Regions from separate parts of the Streptomyces sp. NPDC041968 genome, predicted to be linked through region 2. Evidence: riboswitches for the same ligand, from Rfam matches in the RefSeq annotation. Region 2 holds a riboswitch; the other holds the start of a gene.

The links. A riboswitch is a leader RNA that binds a small molecule or an ion and turns the genes downstream of it on or off. The one in region 2 is predicted to bind glycine.
Region 1: another riboswitch for glycine. It lies ahead of gcvT (glycine cleavage system aminomethyltransferase GcvT); the one in region 2 lies ahead of gcvP (aminomethyl-transferring glycine dehydrogenase).

The regions. Positions count from the first base shown of each region.
Region 1 covers NZ_JBVJCB010000011.1:29,411-36,636, reverse strand. Annotated here, with positions in the region: gene ACZ6EG_RS25585 (enhanced serine sensitivity protein SseB C-terminal domain-containing protein) at 70-867, opposite strand; gene ACZ6EG_RS25580 (enhanced serine sensitivity protein SseB) at 993-1,796, opposite strand; gene ACZ6EG_RS25575 (AAA family ATPase) at 1,872-2,540, opposite strand; glycine riboswitch at 2,720-2,814, shown strand; glycine riboswitch at 2,815-2,931, shown strand; gene gcvT (glycine cleavage system aminomethyltransferase GcvT) at 2,971-4,089, shown strand; gene gcvH (glycine cleavage system protein GcvH) at 4,221-4,598, shown strand; gene glyA (serine hydroxymethyltransferase) at 4,614-5,891, shown strand; gene ACZ6EG_RS25555 (L-serine ammonia-lyase) at 5,986-7,226, shown strand, end outside.
Region 2 covers NZ_JBVJCB010000019.1:96,968-104,193, forward strand. Annotated here, with positions in the region: gene ACZ6EG_RS33205 (ABC transporter ATP-binding protein) at 1-566, shown strand, start outside; gene ACZ6EG_RS33210 (TOBE domain-containing protein) at 594-1,013, shown strand; gene gcvP (aminomethyl-transferring glycine dehydrogenase) at 1,073-3,958, opposite strand; glycine riboswitch at 4,137-4,232, opposite strand; gene ACZ6EG_RS33220 (PRC-barrel domain-containing protein) at 4,371-4,754, shown strand; gene ACZ6EG_RS33225 (DNA polymerase IV) at 4,780-6,258, opposite strand; gene ACZ6EG_RS33230 (MerR family transcriptional regulator) at 6,311-6,994, opposite strand; gene ACZ6EG_RS33235 (bifunctional nuclease family protein) at 7,188-7,226, opposite strand, start outside.

The DNA.
Region 1 (7,226 bases), on a different contig from region 2:
GGGTGTCTTACGCCCTCGTCTACGCGCGAAGATGTCCGCCCACCACCGAGACGGCGGCCCCCGCGACGGTCAGTATCCGCCCCCGGCCGGAGGGTACCCGTAGCCCCCCGCCGGAGCCTGGGCGGGGGCCGCCGCGTGGGCTTCACGGTCGTAGAAGGGGCGGGCGTTGGCACGCAGCCACATCGCGACCGGGTCGTGGATGTCGGTCATCGCCACCGTCGACACCGGCAGCCCGTCCGGCACCGCGCCGACGGACTGCTGCATCATGGCGCGCACCGCGTCCACGGCGGGCGGGGAGGTGTCGTACACGTCGAGGCCGATGGCGAGGTACGGCGCCCCGAGGGCCGGCTGCACCCAGGCACGGCGCAGGGCGCGGACCGCCGGGGTGCGGTGGGCGTTTTGCGCGAGCAGCGCGTAGAACTGCGGAACCTCGATGGCCGGTTCGGACAGGCGCAGGGGCCCGGCGGGCTGGCGGTCCAGGCCGGAGGCGATGCGGCGCAGGTCGAGCCACGGGATGCCGACGCCGCCGCCTCGGGCATGCGGGTTCAGCCAGAGGCCGTAGTGGTCCGGGTAGAGGGCGCGGGCCACTTCGAGCCCGTCGACCACCTCGTACGACCGGTTCCAGCCGCTGGCCGACAGCTCCTGGGCGGAGGTGACACAGGGCGCGTAGCCGAAGCCCTCGACCTCCATGTTCCCGTACTGCGCGTCCGGGGAGCCGGCCTGACCGTGCCAGAGCAGCATCCACACCTGGCCGGAGGTGGGGGTGGCGAGCGCGCGCAGCAGGGCCTCGTAGGCGTCGTAGCGCCCGGGCGTCACCTGGCGCAGCATGTGCTCGACCTGTCCGGTCGTGGTGCCGCTGGCGCTCACGCGTATCGCCCCTTCGAGAAGTTCCCCGGTTGTGGCACCAGCTTAAGGCTCCGCCGGGCAGGGGTCCCCTGCGCTCGGGGTGCTTCGTCCGTTCCCGGGGCGGGCTCCTCGTCGCGGGCCGCTCCTCACAGGTCCCGGTCGTAGAACGGGCGGACGTGCGCGCGCATCCAGTCGCAGACCGGGTCGTGGGCCGCCTCCAGGAGCACCAGGTTGACCTGCGTCTTCAGGGGGGCCGCGGCGAGGGCGCGGCCCAGGGCGTCCAGGGGCAGGGCGCGGGCGTCGCCCTCCCAGTGGGTCAGCTCGACGCCGACGAACATGACCGGGTCGGCGGTCTCGACGGCGGCCAGGCAGCGGCGGGCGGTGCGCACGACGCCGATGGCGGCGAACTCGGCGGAGGCCGCGGCGAGGAAGTCCACCGGGTCGTCCTGCCAGTCCGGCTCGAAGAGGCGGACCCGGCCGCCGGACGCGGGCCCGTCGAGCGGGGTGCGGCCGGCCCGGCACAGCTCGGCCACGGCCGGGGGCGGCAGCGGGATGCCGACCACGCCGTCCGGGTTCACGGCGATGCCGATCTGCGGGGGCAGGCCGCGGGCGAACTCCGCGGCGGGGGCGACGGTGTACGCCATCTGCGCGCCGGCGACCTGGCGGAGCTGCTCCTCGGAGCTGAAGACCGGCACGTAGGCCTGGCCCTCGATCTCCAGCGAGGGCAGGTCGAGGGGGCCGCTGTCCGGTCCGCCGCCGTTCGGCAGGGGTATCCACAGGAAGCTGCGGCCGAGGACCTCCACGATCCGGCCGCCGGCGCCCGGCACGCCGAGGGAGGCGGACAGCACCTCCTCCAGCTCGTTGCCGGGCCACCCGCCGTGCGGGTGGGGGTGCGCCTGGGCCGGGAAGCCGGCGGAGAAGTCCGCCGGGAGGCCCCCTGGGATGTCCATCTGCCTACCGCCTGCCTGGTACCGCTGCTGTGGCTGAAAAGGCTAACCCGTTCGGTACCGGGGGCCTACGGGGTGTCACCCCGTGAAGGCGATCCGGCGCAGCGCGCCCGCGGCCTCCCGGTCCAGGATGATCGCCGAGGTGCAGCCGACGGGCAGGGAGCCCTCGGTGACCGCGCGCAGCAGCCGGGCGTTGGCCGCGCGGTGCCGCAGGAACGCGTACCGCGAGACGCCCCGGCCGCGCTCGCGCTGGCCGGCCAGCGCCTCGTCGGCGTCGACGTCGATCAGCAGCAGGTGCAGGGTGCCCTTGCGGCGCCGCGCCTCGCGGGCCATCCAGCCGCGCACCCAGACCTGGGTGCCGCAGTCGTGCACGACCACGCCCTCGCCGGAGCGCAGGGCGCGGCGCAGTCCGGCGTAGTGGGCGAGGCGGACGAGGGGGCGGTAGAGCGCGTACGGCAGGAAGCGCGGCATGCGGCGGTCCCAGCGGTCACGGGTGTCCTGGGAGTCGATGCGCGGGCCGCGCACGGTGCGCTCCATCAGCGTGGACTTCCCGCTGCCGGGCAGGCCGGTGATCACCACCAGGTCCCGGGGTCCGAAGAGCAGGGCGTGCGGGCTGTGGCCGCCGCGGTCCCGCAGGTCGCGGACGACGGGTGCGGGCAGTTCGGCGCACTTCTCCGGGGCCGGGGCGACCGGCTGCTCGGGCAGCGCGAGACCCGTGGTGGTGGCGTACGCCGTGGTCCTGTTCACCGTGATCGTCCTCCCCTGGGGCGGTTCACGTAGTCCCCTCCCCGTCGAGTGTAAAGAGAAGGTAATGCGCAGGTCTCGCGTTTTCGTTCGCTTACTGCCACAAGCCGGTTACAGATCACGGTCTGCCACGGATCGGCCCGGCATGCAATGATGGCGGCGCCAACTGCATACCGGCCGTTTGAATCCGCGCGGGAGAGTCCCCGGCCGTCGCCGGGGCGCCGAAGGAGCAAGTCCCTCCCTTGAATCTCTCAGGCACCGTTACCGCGCGGGCGAGGCACATCTGAAAAGCGGGCCGCCGCGCGACGGCTGCCCCACCCAAGGTGCAAGTCCTGACCGCCGCGCTCCGGTGGTCACGGCGAACCTCTCAGGTTCCGATGACAGATGGGGAGGATCGACCTCGCCCCGTCCTGTCCTGGGAGACGACCGACCGATGAGCAGTACCGAACTCCGCCGTACCGCGCTCGACGCCACGCATCGGGCGCTGGGCGCGACGATGACCGACTTCGCCGGCTGGGACATGCCCCTGCGCTACGGCTCCGAGCGCGACGAGCACCTCGCGGTGCGCACCCGCGCCGGGCTCTTCGACCTCTCGCACATGGGCGAGATCACGGTCACCGGGCCGGCCGCCGCCGACCTGCTGAACTTCGCGCTGGTCGGCAACATCGGCAGCGTGAAGCCGGGCCGCGCCCGCTACACCATGATCTGCCGCGAGGACGGCGGCATCCTGGACGACCTGATCGTCTACCGGCTGGGCGACGCCGAGTACATGGTGGTCGCCAACGCCTCCAACGCCCAGGTCGTGCTCGACGCGCTGACCGAGCGGGCCGCCGGCTTCGACGCCGAGGTCCGCGACGACCGCGACGCGTACGCGCTGCTCGCCGTCCAGGGCCCGGAGTCCCCGGCCATCCTGAAGAGCCTCACCGACGCCGACCTGGACGGCCTGAAGTACTACGCCGGTCTGCCCGGCACCGTGGCCGGCCTGCCGGCCCTGATCGCGCGCACCGGCTACACCGGCGAGGACGGCTTCGAGCTGTTCGTGAAGCCGGAGCACGCGGTCGGGCTGTGGCAGGCGCTGACCGAGGCGGGCGAGGGCGCCGGACTGGTCCCCTGCGGCCTGTCCTGCCGGGACACGCTCCGCCTGGAGGCCGGCATGCCGCTGTACGGGCACGAGCTGACGACGGCGCTGACGCCCTTCGACGCCGGGCTCGGCCGGGTGGTGAAGTTCGAGAAGGAGGGCGACTTCGTGGGCCGCGCGGCGCTCACCGAGGCCGCTTCCCTGGCGGAGCGGAAGCCGCCCCGCGTCCTGGTCGGCCTGGTCGCCGAGGGCCGCCGCGTCCCGCGCGCCGGGTACCAGGTCGTCGCCGGCGGCGAGGTGGTCGGCGAGGTCACCTCCGGCGCCCCCTCGCCGACGCTGGGCAAGCCGATCGCCATGGCGTACGTCGACCCGGCGCACGCGGCTCCGGGGACGCCGGGTGTCGGCGTGGACATCCGGGGCAGCCACGAGCCGTACGAGGTCGTGGCGCTGCCGTTCTACAAGCGCCAGAAGTAGACACTGGGCGACGGGCCCGGCCGCTCCGCACACGCCCGCTGCCCGCTCCCGTCGTCCACCAGCGGTTTCAGCATCCCCCCTCGCAGCACCCCCTTCAGCAGCACTCCCCCGCGTACAGGAGAATTCAGGCCATGAGCAACCCCCAGCAGCTGCGCTACAGCAAGGAGCACGAGTGGCTGTCGGGCGCCGAGGACGGCGCCTCGACGGTCGGCATCACGGAGCACGCGGCCAACGCGCTCGGTGATGTGGTCTTCGTCCAGCTCCCCGAGGTCGGCGACTCCGTCACCGCGGGCGAGACCTGCGGCGAACTGGAGTCGACCAAGTCGGTCTCCGACCTGTACTCCCCCGTCTCCGGCGAGGTCACCGAGGTCAACGAGGACGTCGTCAACGACCCGTCGCTGGTGAACTCGGCCCCCTTCGAGGGCGGCTGGCTCTTCAAGGTACGGATCACGGACGAGCCGGCCGACCTGCTCTCCGCCGACGAGTACACCGCCTTCACCGCCGGCTGAGGAGTCACGGACCGCATGTCGCTTCTGAACACACCCCTGCACGAGCTCGACCCCGACGTCGCCGCCGCCGTCGACGCCGAGCTGGACCGCCAGCAGTCCACCCTGGAGATGATCGCCTCGGAGAACTTCGCTCCGGTCGCGGTCATGGAGGCCCAGGGCTCGGTCCTCACCAACAAGTACGCCGAGGGCTACCCCGGCCGCCGCTACTACGGCGGCTGCGAGCACGTCGACGTCGTCGAGCAGATCGCCATCGACCGGGTCAAGGCGCTCTTCGGCGCGGAGCACGCCAACGTGCAGCCGCACTCGGGTGCCCAGGCCAACGCGGCCGCGATGTTCGCGCTGCTCAAGCCCGGCGACACGATCATGGGTCTCAACCTCGCCCACGGCGGGCACCTGACCCACGGCATGAAGATCAACTTCTCCGGCAAGCTCTACAACGTCGTGCCCTACCACGTCGGCGACGACGGCCAGGTGGACATGGCCGAGGTGGAGCGCCTCGCCAAGGAGCACCGGCCGAAGCTGATCGTGGCCGGCTGGTCGGCCTACCCGCGTCAGCTGGACTTCGCCGCGTTCCGCGAGGTCGCGGACGAGGTCGGCGCGTACCTGATGGTCGACATGGCGCACTTCGCCGGTCTGGTCGCGGCGGGCCTGCACCCGAACCCGGTCCCGCACGCCCACGTCGTGACCACCACCACCCACAAGACGCTGGGCGGCCCGCGCGGCGGTGTGATCCTCTCCACGGCCGAGCTGGCCAAGAAGATCAACTCCGCCGTCTTCCCCGGTCAGCAGGGTGGCCCGCTGGAGCACGTGGTGGCCGCCAAGGCCGTCGCCTTCAAGGTCGCCGCGAGCGAGGACTTCAAGGAGCGCCAGCGTCGTACGCTGGAAGGCGCCCGCATCCTGGCCGAGCGCCTGGTGAAGGACGACGCGAAGGCGGCGGGCGTGTCGGTCCTGACCGGCGGCACGGACGTCCACCTGGTCCTCGTCGACCTGCGCGACTCCGAGCTGGACGGCCAGCAGGCCGAGGACCGCCTCCACGAGGTCGGCATCACGGTCAACCGCAACGCCGTCCCGAACGACCCGCGTCCGCCGATGGTGACCTCCGGTCTGCGCATCGGTACGCCGGCCCTGGCGACCCGCGGCTTCACCGCCGAGGACTTCGCCGAGGTCGCGGACGTGATCGCCGAGGCACTGAAGGCGCCCTCTCCCTTCGGGGCCGCCGACGCCGAAGCCCTCAAGGCCCGGGTGAAGACCCTGGCCGACAAGCACCCGCTGTACCCGGGTCTGAACAAGTAGACACCGCGCGTCCGGGGCGCCGGGCCCGCCACAAGCGAGCCCGGCGCCCCACCCCGCACCGCCCTCTGCACCACCCCCGTTCTGAGGAGTCCCCGTGGCCATCTCGGTCTTCGACCTGTTCTCGATCGGCATCGGCCCGTCGAGCTCGCACACGGTCGGCCCGATGCGCGCGGCCCGCATGTTCGCCCGCCGACTGCGCGGCGAGGAGCTGCTGGGCTCCGTCGCCTCGGTCCGCGCCGAGCTGTACGGCTCGCTCGGCGCCACCGGCCACGGCCACGGCACCCCCAAGGCGGTGCTGCTCGGCCTGGAGGGCGACTCCCCGCGCACGGTGGACGTCGAGACCGCCGACGACCGCGTGGAGACGATCAGGTCCTCGGGCCGCCTCAGCCTGCTCGGCGAGCACGAGATCGCCTTCTCCTACGACGACGACATGGTCCTGCACCGCCGCAAGGCACTCCCCTACCACGCCAACGGCATGACGCTGTGGGCGTACGACGCGCAGGGCGCCGAGGTGCTGACCAAGACCTACTACTCGGTCGGCGGCGGCTTCGTCGTCGACGAGGACGCGGTGGGCGCCGACCGCATCGTGCTCGACGACACCGTGCTGAAGTACCCCTTCCGCACCGCCGACGAGCTGCTGCGGCTGGCCCGCGAGACGGGCCTGTCCATCTCCGCCCTGATGCTGGAGAACGAGCGGGCCTGGCGCGACGAGGACGAGATCCGCGAGGGCCTGCTGGAGATCTGGCGCGTGATGCAGGCCTGCGTGGAGCGCGGCATGTCCCGCGAGGGCATACTCCCCGGCGGCCTCAAGGTCCGCCGCCGCGCCGCCAACACCGCGCGCAAGCTCCGCTCCGAGGGCGACCCGCTGGCCCTGTCGATGGAGTGGATCACGCTCTACGCCATGGCCGTGAACGAGGAGAACGCCGCCGGCGGCCGGGTCGTCACGGCTCCCACCAACGGCGCGGCCGGCATCATTCCGGCGGTTCTGCACTACTACATGAACTTCGTCCCCGGCGCCGACGAGGACGGCGTGGTCCGCTTCCTCCTCGCGGCCGGCGCGATCGGCATGCTCTTCAAGGAGAACGCCTCCATCTCCGGCGCCGAGGTCGGCTGCCAGGGCGAGGTGGGCTCCGCCTGCTCCATGGCGGCCGGCGCGCTCGCCGAGGTGCTGGGCGGCAGCCCCGAGCAGGTGGAGAACGCGGCGGAGATCGGCATGGAGCACAACCTCGGCCTCACCTGCGACCCGGTCGGCGGCCTGGTCCAGATCCCGTGCATCGAGCGCAACGGCATGGCCGCGGTGAAGGCCGTCACGGCCGCGCGGATGGCGATGCGCGG
Region 2 (7,226 bases):
CGGCGCTGGACGCCCGGACCCGGCTGGAGGTGCGGGCCCAGCTCCGCCGTCACCTGGCCGAGTTCGAGGCCGTCGCCGTGCTGGTCACGCACGACCCGCTGGACGCCATGGTGCTGGCCGACCGCCTGGTCGTCGTCGAGGACGGCAAGGTCGTCCAGGAAGGCGGCCCGGCGGACATCGCCCGCCGCCCGCGGACGGACTACATCGCTCGCCTCGTCGGCCTCAACCTCTACCGCGGAACCGCCGACGGCCACACCGTGCGGTTCGACGCCGGCCCCGCCGTCACCACCACCGAGGACCTCTCCGGTCCCGTCTTCGTGGCGTTCCCGCCCGGCGCCGTGACCCTGTACGCGGAGCGCCCCACCGGCTCCAGCGCCCGCAATCTGTGGCCTTGCGAGGTCGCCGGTCTGGAGACGCACGGCGACCGGATCCGCGTGGACCTCACCGGGGAGCTGGCGCTCACCGCGGACGTCACCACGGTCGCCGCGGCCGAACTGGGCCTCCACCCGGGGGCACCGGTGTGGGCGACGGTCAAGGCGACGCAGACGCACGCATACCCGGCGTAAGGGCCTCGCCGGGCTACGTTGGCCCGCATGAGCCTGAGCATCCGCAACCAACTCACCGGCACCGTCACGGCCGTCACGCCGGGCGAGGCCATGGCGACGGTCCGGGTCCGCCTCTCCGGCGGTCAGGACCTCACCGCGGCGATCACCCGCGACGCCGCCGACGACCTCTCCCTCGTCGCCGGGTCCGCCGTCCGCGCCCTGGTGAAGTCGACGGAGGTCGCCCTGGCCATCGGCCGCGTCGACGGCCTGTCCATCCGCAACCGGCTGCCCGGGACGGTCACCGCCCTCACCGCCGGCGAGGCGATGGCCTCGGTCCGGGTGGCCGTCGAGGGCGCCGAACTGACCGCCGCGATCACCAGGGAGGCCGCCGACGACCTGTCGCTGTCCGTCGGCGCTCCCGTCGTCGCGCTGGTCAAGTCGACCGAGGTGTCGCTGGCGACCGCCTGACACGCAGGGAGGCCCCGCCCAGACCCTCACGCGGGCTGGACGGGGCCTCCCGGCACGACTCAGTCCTCGTAGGCGTCCAGCGGCGGGCAGGAGCAGACCAGGTTCCGGTCGCCGAAGGCCTGGTCGATGCGGCGCACCGGCGGCCAGTACTTGTCGGCGGCGGACACCCCGGCCGGGAAGACGGCCTCCTCGCGCGTGTACGCGTGGTCCCAGGCGCCGCCCAGCGCACCGGCGGTGTGCGGCGCACCCCGCAGCGGGTTGTCGTCCGCGGACCAGGCGCCGGAGCCGACCTTCTCGATCTCCGCACGGATGGCGATCATGGCCTCGCAGAACCGGTCCAGCTCGGCGAGGTCCTCGGACTCGGTCGGTTCGATCATGAGCGTCCCGGCCACCGGGAAGGACATCGTCGGCGCGTGGAAGCCGTAGTCGATCAGCCGCTTGGCCACGTCGTCGACGCTGACACCGGTCGCCTTGGTCAGCGGGCGCAGATCGATGATGCACTCGTGCGCGACCAGCCCGCCGGGGCCGGTGTACAGCACCGGGAAGTGCGGCTCCAGGCGCTTGGCGATGTAGTTGGCGGACAGCACGGCCACCTGCGTGGCGCGCTTGAGCCCCTCGCCGCCCATCAGCCGGACGTACGACCACGAGATCGGCAGGATGCCGGCCGAGCCCCACGGCGCCGCCGAGATCGGGCCGACGCCCGTCTGCGGACCGGCCGCCGGCTGGAGCGGGTGGTTGGGCAGGTACGGCGCCAGGTGCGACCGTACGGCCACGGGGCCGACGCCGGGGCCGCCGCCGCCGTGCGGGATGCAGAAGGTCTTGTGCAGGTTCAGGTGCGAGACGTCGCCGCCGAAGTGGCCCGGCTTGGCGACGCCGACGAGGGCGTTGAGGTTGGCGCCGTCCACGTAGACCTGACCGCCGGCCTCGTGCACCTGGGCGCAGATGTCGGCCACGTGCTCCTCGAACACGCCGTGCGTCGAGGGGTACGTGATCATGAGCACGGCCAGCTGGTCGCGGTGCTGCTCGATCTTGGCGCGCAGGTCCTCGACATCGATCTCGCCGTCCTCGGCGGTCTTCACGACGACGACCTTCATGCCGGCCATGACCGCGCTGGCGGCGTTGGTGCCGTGCGCGGAGGACGGGATGAGGCAGACGGTGCGCTGGTCGTCGCCGTTGGCCCGGTGGTAGCCGCGTACGGCGAGCAGGCCGGCGAACTCGCCCTGTGACCCGGCGTTGGGCTGGAGCGAGACCTTGTCGTAGCCGGTGACCTCGGCGAGCCGCTCCTCCAGCTCGCGGATGAGGGTGAGGTAGCCCTGCGCCTGCTCGGCGGGCGCGAACGGGTGCAGCGCGCCGAACTCGGACCAGGTGACCGGTTCCATCTCGGTGGTCGCGTTGAGCTTCATGGTGCACGAGCCCAGCGGGATCATGCCGCGGTCCAGAGCGTAGTCCCGGTCGGCGAGGCGCCGCAGGTAGCGCAGCATCGCCGTCTCGGAGCGGTGCTGGTGGAAGACGGGGTGGGTCAGGAAGTCGTCCGTGCGCAGCAGCGCGTCGGGCAGCGCCTCCTCGGTCGCCGCGTCCAGCGACTCGATGTCGCCCTCGACGCCGAAGGCGTTCCACACGCCGCCGACCTGGGCGCGCGTGGTGGTCTCGTCGCAGGCGAAGGACACGTGGTCGGCGTCGACGAGACGCAGGTTGATGCCGTTCTCGCGGGCGGCGTGGACGATCTCGGCGGCGCGGCCGGGCACCCGCGCGGTCACCGTGTCGAAGTAGGCGCCGTGCACGATCTCGACGCCGCCGGCCGTGAGGCCCGCCGCGATGAGCGTGGCGTACCGGTGGGTGCGCCGGGCGATGGCCCGCAGCCCCTCGGGGCCGTGGTAGACGGCGTACATGCCGGCCATGACGGCGAGCAGCACCTGCGCGGTGCAGATGTTGCTGGTGGCCTTCTCCCGGCGGATGTGCTGCTCGCGGGTCTGCAGGGCGAGGCGGTAGGCCCTGTTGCCGTCGGCGTCCACGGAGACGCCGACCAGGCGGCCAGGCAGGCTGCGCGCGAACTTCTCGTGCACCGCCATGTAGCCGGCGTGCGGACCGCCGAAGCCCATCGGCACGCCGAAGCGCTGGGTGGTGCCGACGGCGATGTCCGCGCCCAGCTCACCGGGCGACGTCAGCAGGGTGAGGGCGAGCAGGTCGGCGGCGACGGTGACGAGCGCACCGAGTTCGTGCGCCCGGTCGATGACCGGCTTGATGTCGCGGACGGCACCGGAGGCGCCCGGGTACTGGATCAGAACACCGTTGATCTCCCGCTCGGCGACCTCGGCCGGGATGCCCTCGCTCAGGTCGGCGACGACGACCTCGACACCGGTCGGTTCGGCGCGGGTTTGGATCACGGCGATGGTCTGCGGCAGCGCGTCGGCGTCGACGAGGAAGAGGCCCTTCTTGTTCCTGCCCATGCGCCGGGACAGCGCCATCGCCTCGGCGGCTGCGGTGCCCTCGTCCAGCAGCGAGGCTCCGGACGTGGGCAGGCCGGTCAGCTCGGCGACCGTCGTCTGGAAGTTGAGCAGCGCCTCCAGGCGGCCCTGGCTGATCTCCGGCTGGTACGGGGTGTACGCCGTGTACCAGGCCGGGTTCTCCATGACGTTGCGCAGGATGACCGGCGGGGTGAAGGTGCCGTAGTAGCCGAGGCCGATCATCGAGTCGAGGACCTGGTTGCGGTCGGCGAGCGAACGCAGTTCGGCCAGCACCTCGGCCTCGGAGCGCGCGCCCGGCAGGTCCAGCGCGTCGGCGTTCTTGATCACATCCGGCACCGCGGCGGCCGTCAGCTCGTCGAGCGAGCCGTAGCCGACCTGCGCGAGCATCTTGGCCCGGGCCTCGTCGTCGGGGCCGATGTGGCGCTGCTCGAACGGCGCGGCCTGTTCGAGCTCGGAGAGCGAAATGCGAGGGGCGGTCATTGCGGAGGCCTCCTGGTCTGACGACCTTCGAGGGGCACCACGGCGCGGGTACCCGAACGGCCTCCCCCTCTGTCATCTCGACCTGAGAGCTTCACCGGGGCGGCCCGAGGGCTCCACCCGGCTTTCACCGTCGGTGAGAGCGGAAGCCGTCGACACCCGCCCTGCTTTCCAGAGTGACCTCGTCCATGCGGTACGTGAGCCTGAGAGATTCCGGGGAGGATTTGCTCCTTCGGCGCCTCCGGAGGTGTCCGGAGGACTCTCCCGCACGGGGTCAGCAGCCATTTGCCAGCGTACCAGCGCGCTCGCCGCACGGACCTTCGAGTGGCCGTCCCGCCCTTTGTGCCCTTTTGTAGTACTTACGGATGATTCGGCGGCTGGTGTGCGATCCCAGTGCGACCAAGTGGAGGGCCCCGTGCGTACTGACATCGACCCGCGGAACCTGATCGGCCGCAAGGCCTTCGACCGCAACGGCACCCGGATCGGCACCGTCGACGAGGTCTACCTCGACGACGCGACCGGCGTCCCGGAGTGGGCGGCCATACGCACCGGCCTGTTCAGCAGGGACGCCTTCGTGCCCCTGGAGCCGAGCGAACTGGTCGAGGGCGCCCTGCGGGTGCCCTTCGAACGGACGCTGATCAAGGAGGCCCCCGACTTCGGTGTCGGCCGCCACCTCTCGCCGGAACAGGAACTGCAGCTCTACCACCACTACGGTCTGGACGTGGCCGCACCCGCGCCCGCCCCGCTCCCCGACCGCGACTTCGGCAAGCTGGCCGGTCAGGGCAAGGAAGAGAGCTGACCGTCCCGCCCCCCGGACCCCGCCGCTAACCGGGAGCCGGACGCTCGCGGTCCGACGAACCGCCGCCCGCCCCGGTCCCCGGAGCCGAATCGGCGGGCGCGGCCTCCGCGTCCCCCCGTCTTCGCGGCCCGGCAGACCCGGCAGTCCCGGCAGACCCGGCAGTCCCGGCAGGCCCGGCCGGGACCAGCGGCAGCGGATCCGCCGGTGTCAGATCCGGGTCGTCCACCGGGAAGGTCCGTACCCGCCCGGCCCCCGAGTACGGCGTCTCGAACCGCACGGTGACCCGCCCCAGCCCACTGCCCTGCACCCACCCGTGCCCGTACTCCGCGTGCCGCACGTCGTGCCCCGAGGGCCACCGGCGCTCGGCGGGCGCCGGTGGCCGCTGCTCCTCGGCGGGCTCGGGCTCCTCGGCGAGTTCCCCGGACCGGTCCCCGGCCGCCTGCGCGAACAGGTCCTCCTGTGTGTAGTCGGCCAGCCCGCTGACGCCCACCCCCAGCAGCCGTACACCGCCCGTGGTGTCCACCGAGTCCAGCAGCCGGGCCGCCGCCTCGCGCACGACCGCCGGATCGTCCGTGGGCCCGCGCAGGGTCTCGGAGCGCGTCAGCGTGGAGAAGTCGTACCTTCGTACCTTGAGCACGATCGTCCGTCCGGCCAGCCCGGACCCGCGAAGTCGCCGCACACACCGCTCCGCCAGCCGTCCCACCTCCACCCCGACCCGCACCCGGTCGTGGATGTCCACGTCGTAGGTGTCCTCGACCGACACCGACTTCGTCTCCCGCTCCGACACGACGGGCCGGTCGTCGCGGGCCAGGGCCATGGCGTACAGCGCGTGCCCGTGCGCCTTGCCCAGCAGCCGCACCAGCTCGTCCTCGCCCGCCTCCGCCAGCTCGCCGACCGTGGTGATCCCGGCGCGCCGCAGGTGGTCGCCGGTGGCCGGCCCCACCCCGGGCAGCGTCCGCACGGACATCGGCTCCAGCATGGCCCGCTCCGTGCCCGGCCGGATCACGACCAGTCCGTCGGGCTTGGCCTCCTCCGAGGCGATCTTGGCGAGCATCTTGGACGCCGCGAGTCCCACCGATCCGGTCAGGCCGGTGAAGGTGCGGATGTCCGTGCGCAGCTGCGCACCGGCCAGCCGCGCCGACGCCTCGTCCCAGGCCGCCCCGCCGGCCTCCAGGTCCACGAACGCCTCGTCCAGGCTCAGCGGCTCCACGAGGGGCGACAGGGCCCGCAGCAGCCGCATCACCTGCTCGCTGATCGACCGGTAGAGCTCGAAACGCGGCACGAGATACGCGGCGTGGGGCGCCAGCCGCCGGGCCTGGCCCATGGGCATCGCCGAGTGCACGCCGAAGACCCGCGCCTCGTACGAGCAGGTGGCGACCACCCCGCGCGGCCCGAGGCCGCCCACGATCACGGCCTTCCCGCGCAGGCTCGGCTTGGACGCCTGCTCCACCGAGGCGAAGAAGGCGTCCATGTCGAGGTGCAGGATGGTGGGCGCGGTTCTCACATCTCCGATGCTGCCCTACGCCACTGACATTGCCTTGCGGCGGTGGCGCCGGTCAGACCGCCCGGTTGCGCCGCCGCGCCAGCTCGTCCGCCGGATTGTGCCCGACGAGGGTCTCCCCCGTGTCCACGCGCTCCCCGTGCAGCTGCGACAGCGCGCTCTCGACGTCCCGCCACACCACTCCCACGGCGATCCCGAAGATGCCCTGGCCGCCCTGGAGCAGGGCGTGCACCTCGTCGGGCGACGTGCACTCGTGGACCGTGGCGCCGTCGCTCATCAGCGTCATCCGCTCCAGGTCCTGGAAGCCGCGCTCCCTGAGGTGCTGGACCGCGGTGCGGATGTTCTGCAGGGACACCCCGGTGTCGAGGAAGCGCTTGACGATCTTCAGCACGACGACGTCGCGGAAGCTGTACAAACGCTGCGTCCCGGAACCGTGCGCGGGCCGCACACTGGGCTCGACGAGACCCGTGCGGGCCCAGTAGTCGAGCTGCCGGTAGGTGATTCCGGCGGCCGCGCAGGCCGTCGGCCCGCGGTAGCCGATCTGCTCGGACGCCATGGACGTCGCCCCTCCGCTGCTCGGCACGGCGGCCGGCCGCTGCGGAGCCGGGTCGGCCGCGCCGCCCTGCTGGGGATACCTCGCGCTCGCTCGGAGCCGAGAGCCCGGGGGAGGGTACGGTCCACTCTCCCCGAGGCTGTGCCCGGGGCCACCCCCAGCCGTACCGTCGCCGCTGATTCTCACGCCGACCTCCGTCCTTGACCTGCCTCCTCGAAGGTAGGCAGTCACCAAGGGTGCGTCAACGATCGCCACACTCGGCACGCCGAGTGATAATCACCCTAAGAGTGGTTTCGCGTGCCCCGACACGGGGAAAGGCTAGCCGAATGTGCCTGAAAGGGGCCGCGTGACACCGCGCACCACCTCCGCCTCGCACGGCTCACTGATTGCTGGTCCCGAAGTCCTCCGGGGAAATCTG